DNA from 3 places in the Pseudarthrobacter sp. NBSH8 genome. Region 1 is predicted to be linked to each of the others. Evidence: riboswitches for the same ligand, from Rfam matches in the RefSeq annotation. Region 1 holds a riboswitch; each other region holds the start of a gene.
The links. A riboswitch is a leader RNA that binds a small molecule or an ion and turns the genes downstream of it on or off. The one in region 1 is predicted to bind S-adenosylmethionine.
Positions count from the first base shown of each region.

Region 2: linked by a shared signal. The riboswitch ahead of FYJ92_RS06055 (homoserine O-acetyltransferase) and the one ahead of FYJ92_RS12195 (aminotransferase class V-fold PLP-dependent enzyme) in region 1 are both predicted to bind S-adenosylmethionine.
Region 3: linked by a shared signal. The riboswitch ahead of FYJ92_RS01520 (N-acetylglucosamine-6-phosphate deacetylase) and the one ahead of FYJ92_RS12195 (aminotransferase class V-fold PLP-dependent enzyme) in region 1 are both predicted to bind S-adenosylmethionine.

Region 1 covers NZ_CP043178.1:2,651,369-2,654,639, forward strand. Annotated here, with positions in the region: gene FYJ92_RS12185 (ribosome small subunit-dependent GTPase A) at 1-611, shown strand, start outside; gene hisN (histidinol-phosphatase) at 666-1,478, shown strand; SAM riboswitch class IV at 1,635-1,748, shown strand; gene FYJ92_RS12195 (aminotransferase class V-fold PLP-dependent enzyme) at 1,784-3,208, shown strand.
Region 2 covers NZ_CP043178.1:1,325,947-1,329,217, reverse strand. Annotated here, with positions in the region: gene FYJ92_RS06060 (hypothetical protein) at 1-483, shown strand, start outside; gene FYJ92_RS06055 (homoserine O-acetyltransferase) at 488-1,603, opposite strand; SAM riboswitch class IV at 1,616-1,730, opposite strand; gene FYJ92_RS06050 (bifunctional o-acetylhomoserine/o-acetylserine sulfhydrylase) at 1,799-3,151, opposite strand.
Region 3 covers NZ_CP043178.1:336,080-339,350, forward strand. Annotated here, with positions in the region: gene FYJ92_RS01515 (beta-galactosidase family protein) at 1-989, shown strand, start outside; SAM riboswitch class IV at 1,330-1,452, shown strand; gene FYJ92_RS01520 (N-acetylglucosamine-6-phosphate deacetylase) at 1,890-3,137, shown strand.

The DNA.
Region 1 (3,271 bases):
ATCCCGCGGAACTGTTGGCCAACTATGAGCACCTCGACTTCCCGGTGATCATCAGCCGTACGTCGGACTCCGAGGCCTCAGGTATCGATGCCCGCTCCGATGACGGCCTCTCTGCCCGCCTGGACGGAGACGCGGTCTCGCAACTCCGCGCGTACCTCGAGGGCAAGGTCTCGGTGATGCTGGGCCATTCCGGCGTGGGCAAATCCACCATGGTCAATGCGCTCACCGGGGCCGAACGGGCTACCGGTGGCGTGAACGCGGTGACCGGCCGCGGCCGCCACACGTCGTCGTCGGCCCTTGCCCTGAAACTGACCGGCGCCCCCGCCGGTAGCTGGATCATCGACACCCCTGGCATCCGCTCGTTCGGCCTGGCCCACGTGGATCCGGACCGGATACTAAGGTCCTTCCCGGACCTGGAACCGGGCACGGATGCCTGCGAGCGTGGTTGCAAGCACAACACCGCGGCCGTCAACTGCGGCGTGGATGCCTGGGTGGCGGCCGGTCAAGCGGGCCCCACCGGCCCGGCCCGGCTCGCGTCCCTGCGGCGGCTGCTCGGCACTGATCCGCGCCTGGTGGGCCAGGAAACCAAGGAACTGGGCAGCATCGGCTAGGGGCCAAAAGCCGACGTCCCCAACCCCACGGCCCGGAGACGGTAGTTTGGAACCATGATCCAACCCGCTTCGAGCTACAACGATGACCTGCGCCTTGCCCATGTGCTGGCAGATTCCGTGGACGACCAGACCATGAGCCGCTTCAAGGCACTGGACCTCCGCATCGAGACCAAGCCGGACCTGACGCCGGTAACGGACGCGGACAAGTCCGCGGAGGAAGCCATCCGCGGCCAGCTGTCCCGCTCGCGTCCCCGCGACGCCGTGCTGGGCGAGGAATTCGGCAGTTCGGGCCATGGCTCCCGCCGCTGGATCATTGATCCCATCGACGGCACCAAGAACTTTGTCCGCGGCGTCCCGGTGTGGGCCACCCTGATAGCCCTCGTGGACGAAGGTGAACCCGTGGTAGGAGTGGTCAGTGCCCCCGCGCTGGGCAAGCGCTGGTGGGCCGCCAAGGGTTCCGGCGCCTACATGGGCAAGTCCCTCGCCGCGGCAACGCGGCTCCGGGTCTCGGACGTCTCCAAGCTTTCGGATGCCTCCCTGTCCTACTCCAGCCTGGGCGGCTGGAAGGAACGCGGCAACCTGGATGAATTCCTGGGACTGACCGAAGACGTGTGGCGTACACGCGCCTACGGCGATTTCTGGTCCTACTGCATGGTGGCCGAAGGTGCCGTGGACATCGCCTGCGAGCCCGAACTGAACCTCTACGACATGGCTGCCCTCGTGCCCATCGTGGTGGAAGCCGGCGGCCGCTTCACCTCTCTGGAGGGACAGGACGGGCCGTTCGGCGGAAACGCCCTGGCCACGAACTCCATCCTGCACTCAGAGGTGCTCAAGCGGCTGAACCCGGACCTGGACGATCTCCTCTAGGCACTTTCTTCGAATTATCGACGGCGGATGCCTCCTCAAGGGGGCGTCCGCCGTCGTATCTTCGACAAATGCGCGGTTCCTCAAACGCGCGTAACAAAGTCCTTAACATTGGGCTGGCTTCCTTTCTGCAGCGGCAGATGTTCTACGCTCTTAACAGGTCACGAGTGCCAGCGCTAAACCCCGGTTTGCTGGCCGGCAACCCTCCATTCGCGGTGGGGTGCCCCGGGTGACGACCAGGCCGGTCCGGAATGGACACGGCAAGCGCGGATTCCCGGTGCCGGGTGTCCTTTTAGAGTGAGGTCTCCGTGACAACTGCCACCGTCTCCCCCAACAGTGTTTCCCCCAGCAACGCCGCTGCACTGTTCAACGATGCCGCTACCATCGCCGGGCGGCCCCTTTCCGCCGTCACCGGCGCGGAAATCCAGGCACCGTTGATCCAGGGCGGTCATGTCCGCTACGCAAATCTGGACTACGGCGCATCCGCTCCTGCCCTCTCCGTGGTGTCCGCCTACCTCAACGAGATCCTGCCGTTCTACGCCAGCGTCCACCGAGGCGCGGGCTTTGCGTCCCAGATCAGCACCTCCGTGTACGAGAACGCCCGGAACGTCGTCCGCGACTTTGTGGGCGGGCGCCCGGACGACTCCGTCATCTTCACCCGGAACACCACCGACTCGCTGAACCTGCTGGCGGGTTGCCTGCCGGCGACGGACGGACGGCCGCATGGCGATGTCCTTTATTTGGACATCGAGCACCACGCCAACCTCCTGCCGTGGCAGGGCGTCCCGCACCGCAGCGTCGTCGCCGCGGACACCATCGTAGGGACCCTTGAGGTCCTGCGCGCCGAACTTGAGCAGGGCAACGTCAGTCTCCTCGCGGTCACGGGCGCCTCCAACGTCACCGGGGAGATCCTCCCGGTCAAGGCCCTGGCCGCCCTCGCCCATGAGTACGGGGCGCGGATCGTGGTGGACGCCGCGCAGTTGGCGCCGCACCGGCGCATCAATATCAGCACCGACGACGTCGACTACCTCGCCTTCTCCGGCCACAAGCTCTACGCGCCCTTCGGCTCCGGGGTCCTGGTGGGCCGCGCGGACTGGCTCGACGCCGGTACTCCCCACCTTGCCGGCGGCGGCGCCGTCCGCGAGGCCAAGCTCGACGGCGTCAGCTGGGCCACCGGCCCGGCCCGGCACGAGGGCGGCTCCCCCAACGTCCTGGGTGCGGCCACCCTGGCACGCGCCACCCAGGTCATCGCATCCTTGGACCAGGACCACTGGCACGCCCACGAAGCGGCCATCCGGTCATTCCTGGTGGACGGGCTCGGGAAGATCGACGGCGTCACCGTGCACCAGATCTTCTCGGATACGGACGCCGAAACCGGCACCATCGGTGTGGTGAACTTCTCCGTGGCAGGATACGACGCGGGCCTCGTGGCCGCCTACCTGTCGGCCGAGCACGGAGTTGGCCTCCGGGACGGCCGCTTTTGCGCGCACCCACTCCTCAAGCGCCTCGGCCTTCCCTCCGGTTCGCTGCGGGCCAGCTTCGGCGTAGGCTCCCGACTGGAGGACGCCCAACGGCTCCTCGCAGGCCTGGAACAGCTCCGCCGGACCGGACTGGGCTGGGACTACGTGGTGGACGCGGGCCGCTGGGTTCCGGCTAACGACACCCGCACCTACCCGCATTGGGCGCCCAACACGCCGGGCACGGCAGGCGCGGCTCCATGCCTTGACGACTGACTGAGCCTTTCGTCCTGTACTTCCTGACCTGACGGCCACCCACCGGGTGGAGGCCTATACGGT
Region 2 (3,271 bases), 1.3 Mb from region 1:
ATGGCGATGCGGATGTACCGGAAGTCCGTCAACAAACGGAACCAGGAGCAGAGCTTTTCCGGTCGCTACCCCGAACAGTTTCCAGGCGGCGGGCAGTACCCAGGCAGCGAACAGTATCCTGGGCCGCAGAATAAACAGCCCCGTGATGGCTACACGCAGCAGGATTACATGAGTGGCGGCTTCCGCCAGATCATGAGCCCGCAGCCCCTGCCGCCGAGCCAGCCGCTGCCGCCCATGCAGCCGATTCCTTCCGCGGACCAGCAGTTCCCGCCGTACGGCCAGCCGCAGCCCACCGGCCAGTCGGTGCCAGATCAGCGCGCGGAAGCACCGAAGCAGCCTGCCGCCCCTGGCATTCCCCTGCCGCCGTCGGGCCCGCAGGGATACCGGGCCCGGAAACTGGCCGAACTCGACCAGCAGTACAGCAGCGGCGAGCTGGCCATGGAGGAGTACATGAAGCGCCGCTCCGACATCATGAACGGCTAACTGCTTAGATCAGGAACGTATTCCGGAGCTGGCGGCCCAGCTGGCCAATCTCGGTCAGGAAGCCGTCGTGGCCGATCGGAGCCTCAATGACGTGCACGTCCACGTCACCCGGGAGCGCGTCAGCCAGTTCACGGGACTGGGACGGGAAATACAGCCGGTCACTGTCCACGGCGGCCACGAAGAACCTGGCGGTAGCCCGGCCCAAGGCCTCGTTCAGGGAACCCCGCCCGCGGCAGACGTCGTGGCTCATAAGGGCGTCGGTGATGGCGATGTAGCTGTTGGCATCAAAGCGCCGCACCAGCTTTTTGCCTTGGTGGTCCAGATAGCTTTCCACCTGGTAGCGGCCCCGCTCCCCCAGCGCTGCCGCCTGGAACGGCGATTCCGGGTGCTGGGCCGACCGGCCGAAGCGCCCATCGAATTCCTCTGCGGAGCGATAGGTGATGTGCGCAATGCGCCGTGCCAGGGCCAGTCCGTCCTCCGGCAGCGGACCGCCATAATAGTCGCCGTCGTTAAAATTGCTGTCCTGGCGGATGGCGAGCGTCTGCGCCTGGGCGAACGCGATCTGTTCGGCCGTGCTGGCGGCACCGATCGAGATAACAGCGCACCGCTGGACCCGTTCCGGGTAGGTGACCGCCCATTCCAATGCCCGCGCGCCGCCCATGGAGCCGCCCAGCACGGCGTACCAGCTCGGGATGCCCAGCTGGTCAGCCAGCCTGGCCTCAGCCGCCGTAGTGTCCCGCAGCGTTACCAAAGGAAACCGCGACCCCCATGGCTTGCCGTCGGGGGCAATCGAGGATGGCCCGGTGGAGCCGTAACAGCCACCCACAATGTTGATGGAGACCACAAAGAACCGGTCGGTGTCCACCGGCGCACCTGGTCCGGCCAGCTGCTCCCACCAGCCGGGCTCGTCGCTGTCGCCGCGCGTCACGTGCGTGCTCCCGGTCAGGGCGTGTTCAATCAGGACGGCGTTGGAGCCGTCCGCGTTGAGGGTTCCCCACGTTTCATAGCCAAGGGTGACGTCCGGGAGGTAACCGCCGGCTTCGAGCTCAAGTCCGCCGACGCTGGCGTAACGGACCACGCCGTTTCCGGGGGCTGCAGTACGGGAAATCGTAATCGTCATGGAAGGACCTTTTCTATGCGCTTGCCCACCGTCAATTGACCAGCAGGCCAGGTCCTCACCCGGGGCACCCCGCCGCAAAAGAGGGTTGCCGGCCAGCAAGCCGGGGCTGTCGCTGGCACTCATGACCTGCTTCGAGTGTACGAACAGCCCCGGTCTATTGCTAAGCGTGTGACTGGTTGTGACTTCGCGGAAGCCCTACTCCTGCGGGGCCGCCGCGTCTTTGTTAGGGTCCGCCGCACCCTTGGCCGCCCGGAACCCGGCCTCCAGGTCGGCCAGGATGTCATCAATGTGTTCGATGCCCACGGACAGGCGGACGAGTCCCGGCGTGACCCCGGCGATGACCTGCTGCTCCGGCGAGAGCTGGCTGTGCGTGGTTGATGCCGGGTGGATCACCAGTGAACGGACGTCCCCGATGTTCGCAACGTGGGAGTGCAGTTCCAAGGCATCCACGAAGCGCTTCCCGGCCTCCGCGCCGCCGGCTAGGTTGAATGAGACCACCGCACCGGTGCCTTTGGGGCCGTATTTGCGGCCGCGCTCATACCAGGGGCTGGAGGACAGCCCTGCATAGGCGACGGATTCGACGTCGTCCCTTGCCTCAAGCCACTGGGCAACGTCCACGGCATTGGCCACGTGACGCTCCACCCGCAGGCTCAGGGTCTCCAGGCCCTGGGCGATGAGGAATGCGTTGAACGGTGACACTGCCGAGCCGAGGTCGCGCAGCAGCTGCACCCGGGCCTTGAGGATGTAGGACAGGTTGGCACCGAGGGCTCCGCCGGCCCCCAGGTCCCGGGCATACACCAGCCCGTTGTAGGTGGGGTCCGGGGTGCTGAAGCCCGGGAACCGTTCCGGCTCCGCGCCGAAGTCGAAGTTCCCCGAGTCCACAATCACCCCGGCTATGGCCGAGCCATGCCCGCCCAGATACTTGGTGGCGGAGTGGACCACAATGTCCGCGCCCCATTCGAGCGGGCGGATGAGGTAGGGGGTGGACAGGGTGTTGTCCACAATCAGGGGAACGCCGGCGTCGTGAGCTACCTCAGACACGCCTTCGATGTCCAGCACGTCCTGACGCGGGTTGGAGACCACTTCGCCGAAGAAGAGCTTGGTGTTGGGCTGGACGGCATCGCGCCACTGGTCTAGGTTGTCCGGGTCAGCCACAAACGTGACGGATATGCCGAACTTCTTGAGGGTGTGCGCCAGGAGGTTGTACGTCCCGCCGTACAGGCTGGGGCTGGCCACGACGTGATCCCCGGCTTCGGCAATGTTCAGGATGGCAAAGGCTTCAGCGGCCTGTCCCGAGCTCAGCAGCAGTGCAGCGAGCCCGCCCTCAAGGCTGGCAATCCGCTGTTCCACGGCATCCTGCGTGGGGTTGCCGATTCTAGTGTAGATCGGCGCGAGCTCCGCGAGGGCAAACCGGTTGGCGGCGCTTTCGGCGCTCGGGAAGACGAACGACGTCGTTTGGTAAATCGGGAGCGCCCGCGCGCCGGTGGCGCTGTCCGGTTCCTGGCCAGCGTGGATCTGGCGGGTTTCGAAAGACCATGCGTTCGACATTCAATGCTCCTTGACGTGGTGTGGCACAGCTCGGTTGCGTTCAGTGTAGGAAGACTTTCCCAGACAGGAACAGGATTGTGACGAAGGTGGTCAGCCGGCCGGTCTCCTCCCGCTTTCCGG
Region 3 (3,271 bases), 1.7 Mb from region 1:
GTATTTACATGGCACACGGCGGCACCAACTTCGGCCTTGGATCCGGCAGCAACCACGACGGCAAAAAACTCCAGCCGACCGTCAGCAGCTACGACTCCGACGCTCCCATCGCGGAGAACGGTGCGCTGACGCCGAAGTTCCACGCCCTGCGGACGGAGTTCTTCCGCGCCCGGGGCCTGGAGGGCAACAACGTCCCGGAACTGCCGACTGAACTCCTGGCAGCGGCACCTGTGCTGCCCGCACAGACCCTCCCCGTGGCACCGGGCGTGGAACTGTTGGACCTGGTCCGTGCCGCAGGGGAACCTGTTCAGAGCGTCAGGCCGCTGTCCTTCGAACAGCTCGGGCTGGACGCCGGCATGGTGCTCTATTCCGCCGACGCCGTGCTGCCGGGGCAACCGGGAAAACCTGCGGAAACACCGTTGAAGATCATGGGGCTGAACGACCGCGCCTACATCTGGGTGGACGGGGTTTTTGCCGGCATCCTCGATGACACCAACGCCGCCGAAGGCCTGAAGGTCACCGGCACCGGCACCCCCGCCAGGCTGGAAATCCTGGTGGAAAACCTCGGCCGGATCAATTACGGGCCATTAACGGGCCACGGCAAGGGCATCCTCGACGGAGTCCTGGTGAACCAGCGTTTCACCTTCCACTGGACCCAGACACCGGTGCCTTTGACCGAATGGGGTCCGGACGAGCTCGGGAGGCTTGCTTCGGCCGAGTTCGCGGCAGAGGCGCCCGCCGACACCTACCTCGCGTTGCCCGGCTTCGGGAAGGGCTTCGTTTGGATCAACGGCTTCCTGCTCGGCCGTTACTGGGACGTGGGGCCGCAGGCTACCCTATACATTCCTTCACCGATGATCCGGCGCGGCGTCAACACCGTCAAGGTACTGGAGCTCGAAAAGTCCGGCATTACCGTCGAGCTCCGAACAGAGCCTGACCTGGGACCGGGCGGTCAGGGTCTGGTGCTGGCGGAAGAACTGGCGGACTGAGCTCGCCGTCTTTCGACTTGGCCGGAACGACAACTAATCCCCGCAAATGTACGCCACATTGGGGGAAGCCGTCCCAGAGGCAGACTCCGGGAGCGTCCAAACGACCTGCGGACGCCCCGGGCCGCCCCTGGCCCAGGCCTGCAAGCGGCGGCACAAAGACACCACTGTACGTCAGGGCAGCGGCCGGCACGACAACGAGCGTGAGATGGCAGTGGGGCGCGTTGCCCTGGCGAACAGGCGCACTGTCAGCTCTCTGCCGATAAGGAAATCTTCCGTGAAGCGTCCCTGGTGGTGGCAATGCCGAGGAAAATCCAAATAATCGGGAGTAGGCTGCGAGGTACTTCATGAGATGTGGCGCCAAGCTCCGACTGGTCACACGCCAACCCCATGTTCAAGGGTGGATCGGATGAAGAAGCGACCAATCGGGAACTAATGACAAACCCCCAATTGGTAAGAGCACTCGTGAAAGGCCCCTAGTGTGCCATGTGAAACCGTTTCTGATTGCACCGTCTCGTCCGGCGCCATGGACGAGACCCAAGAGGTATATATTCGGGTCCTGCCGATAGTGGACACGGTTTGCGGCCTCGTCGAATTCAAGGTCGGCGAAACATGGGAAAGATGCTGGACTACGGCTTCGCGGGAACTGATTCACAGGCTCTCCCATTCAATTCATCCTGCCCAATGGTGCGCCGAAAATATGCAGCTCATAGTTACGATTGCTTTGAGGGGGCAGCCTGCGGGGCAGCCGATTAGATTTCTCCTGCTCCGCGGGCACTACGCGGTTTGTGCGGATAGTGGTGGCGTACACGCGCGGACTCTGGGGACATCCTTGCCCGCTGTTTCGACCACGGCCGGTGCCATTGAGTCACTTGCCGGGGAAATGTGACGGAGAATCGATTCATGAGTTCTCCGGAAACACATTCGGCCACGCAACGCCGCCAGTTCATCGCGGGAACAGTCGTAAGCGACAGGCGTGTCACTGAAAAGGGTGTTCTCGTCGTCGAAGGTGACCGAATCGTCTACGCTGGGCCCACCGCCGGGTTCCATGAGACGCTATTCAACTACCCGGCGTCCGCGGAAACGGTCTGTCACGAAGTTCCGACCGGCGGATTGATCCTGCCCGGGTTTATTGACCTGCATTGCCACGGCGGAAACGGCGGTGACTTCCCTAGCGGCGACGAGGTTTCAGCGCGGAAGGCCATCGACTTCCTGCATCGCTCGGGCACGACAACGCTCCTTGCCAGCATGGTGACAGCCTCCCGGGAGGACCTTTTGCGGGGGATCGAGCTCTTTGCCGGGCTCACGGACGAAGGACTCATCGAGGGCATCCACCTCGAAGGCCCTTTTTTATCGCGCGCCCGATGCGGCGCACAGAACCCGGAATTCCTCCTGTGGCCGAACTCTGAGCTCATGGAGGAGCTGCTCCAGGCAGCTGACGGCAAACTGGTCACCATGACGTACGCCCCGGAACTGCCCGGGGCGGCTAACCTGGTGGGCCTCATGACCAGGCACGGCGTGACCCCTTCTCTGGGACATACGGACTGCGATGACGCCACGGCAGCGGCCTCCCTTGTCGCGGCACGCGAAGGCCTTCTGTCGGCCGGTTTCGAAGGCATCCGCTCGCTTCCCACGGTAACCCACCTCTTCAATGGAATGCCTCCCATGCATCACCGCTCCCCGGGTCCGGTCGCCGCCTGCCTACGCGCCGCGCAGGAGGACAAGGCGATCGTCGAGCTCATAGCGGACGGCGCGCACCTTGATCCGGCCATCGTGACCACTGTGTTCCAGCTGGTGGGTGCCACCAACATCGTTCTGGTCTCAGACTCCATGGCAGCCGCCGGGCTTACCGACGGTAACTACATGCTCGGGCCTTCCCCCGTCACCGTGACGGGCGGTGTCGCCACGCTGGACGCCACGGGCTCCCTCGCGGGCGGTACAGCGACGATGCTCGATGTCCTCCGGCGAACCGTCGCGGCCGGCGTCCGGCTGGAAGACGCAGTACTCTCCGCTACGGCCGTTCCGGCCGCTGTCCTCGGCTTATCCGATGAACTAGGGGGACTCCGCCGTGGGCTCCGTGCGGATGCAGTCGTGGTGGACAAGGACCTCGCACTGGCTGGAGTTCTCCGCGGCGGGAACTGGCTCAAATGACCCCATGGCGGATTTCAGCCGTCGTTGCAACGCTTCACGCACGGACGGTGGTGCTGCCGGTCCAGCCCCGGTATGGCCACATTTGAAATTGAGAGGTTTCTGCTATGTTCGAGCGTGCAAGCGTCGGTTTGGAT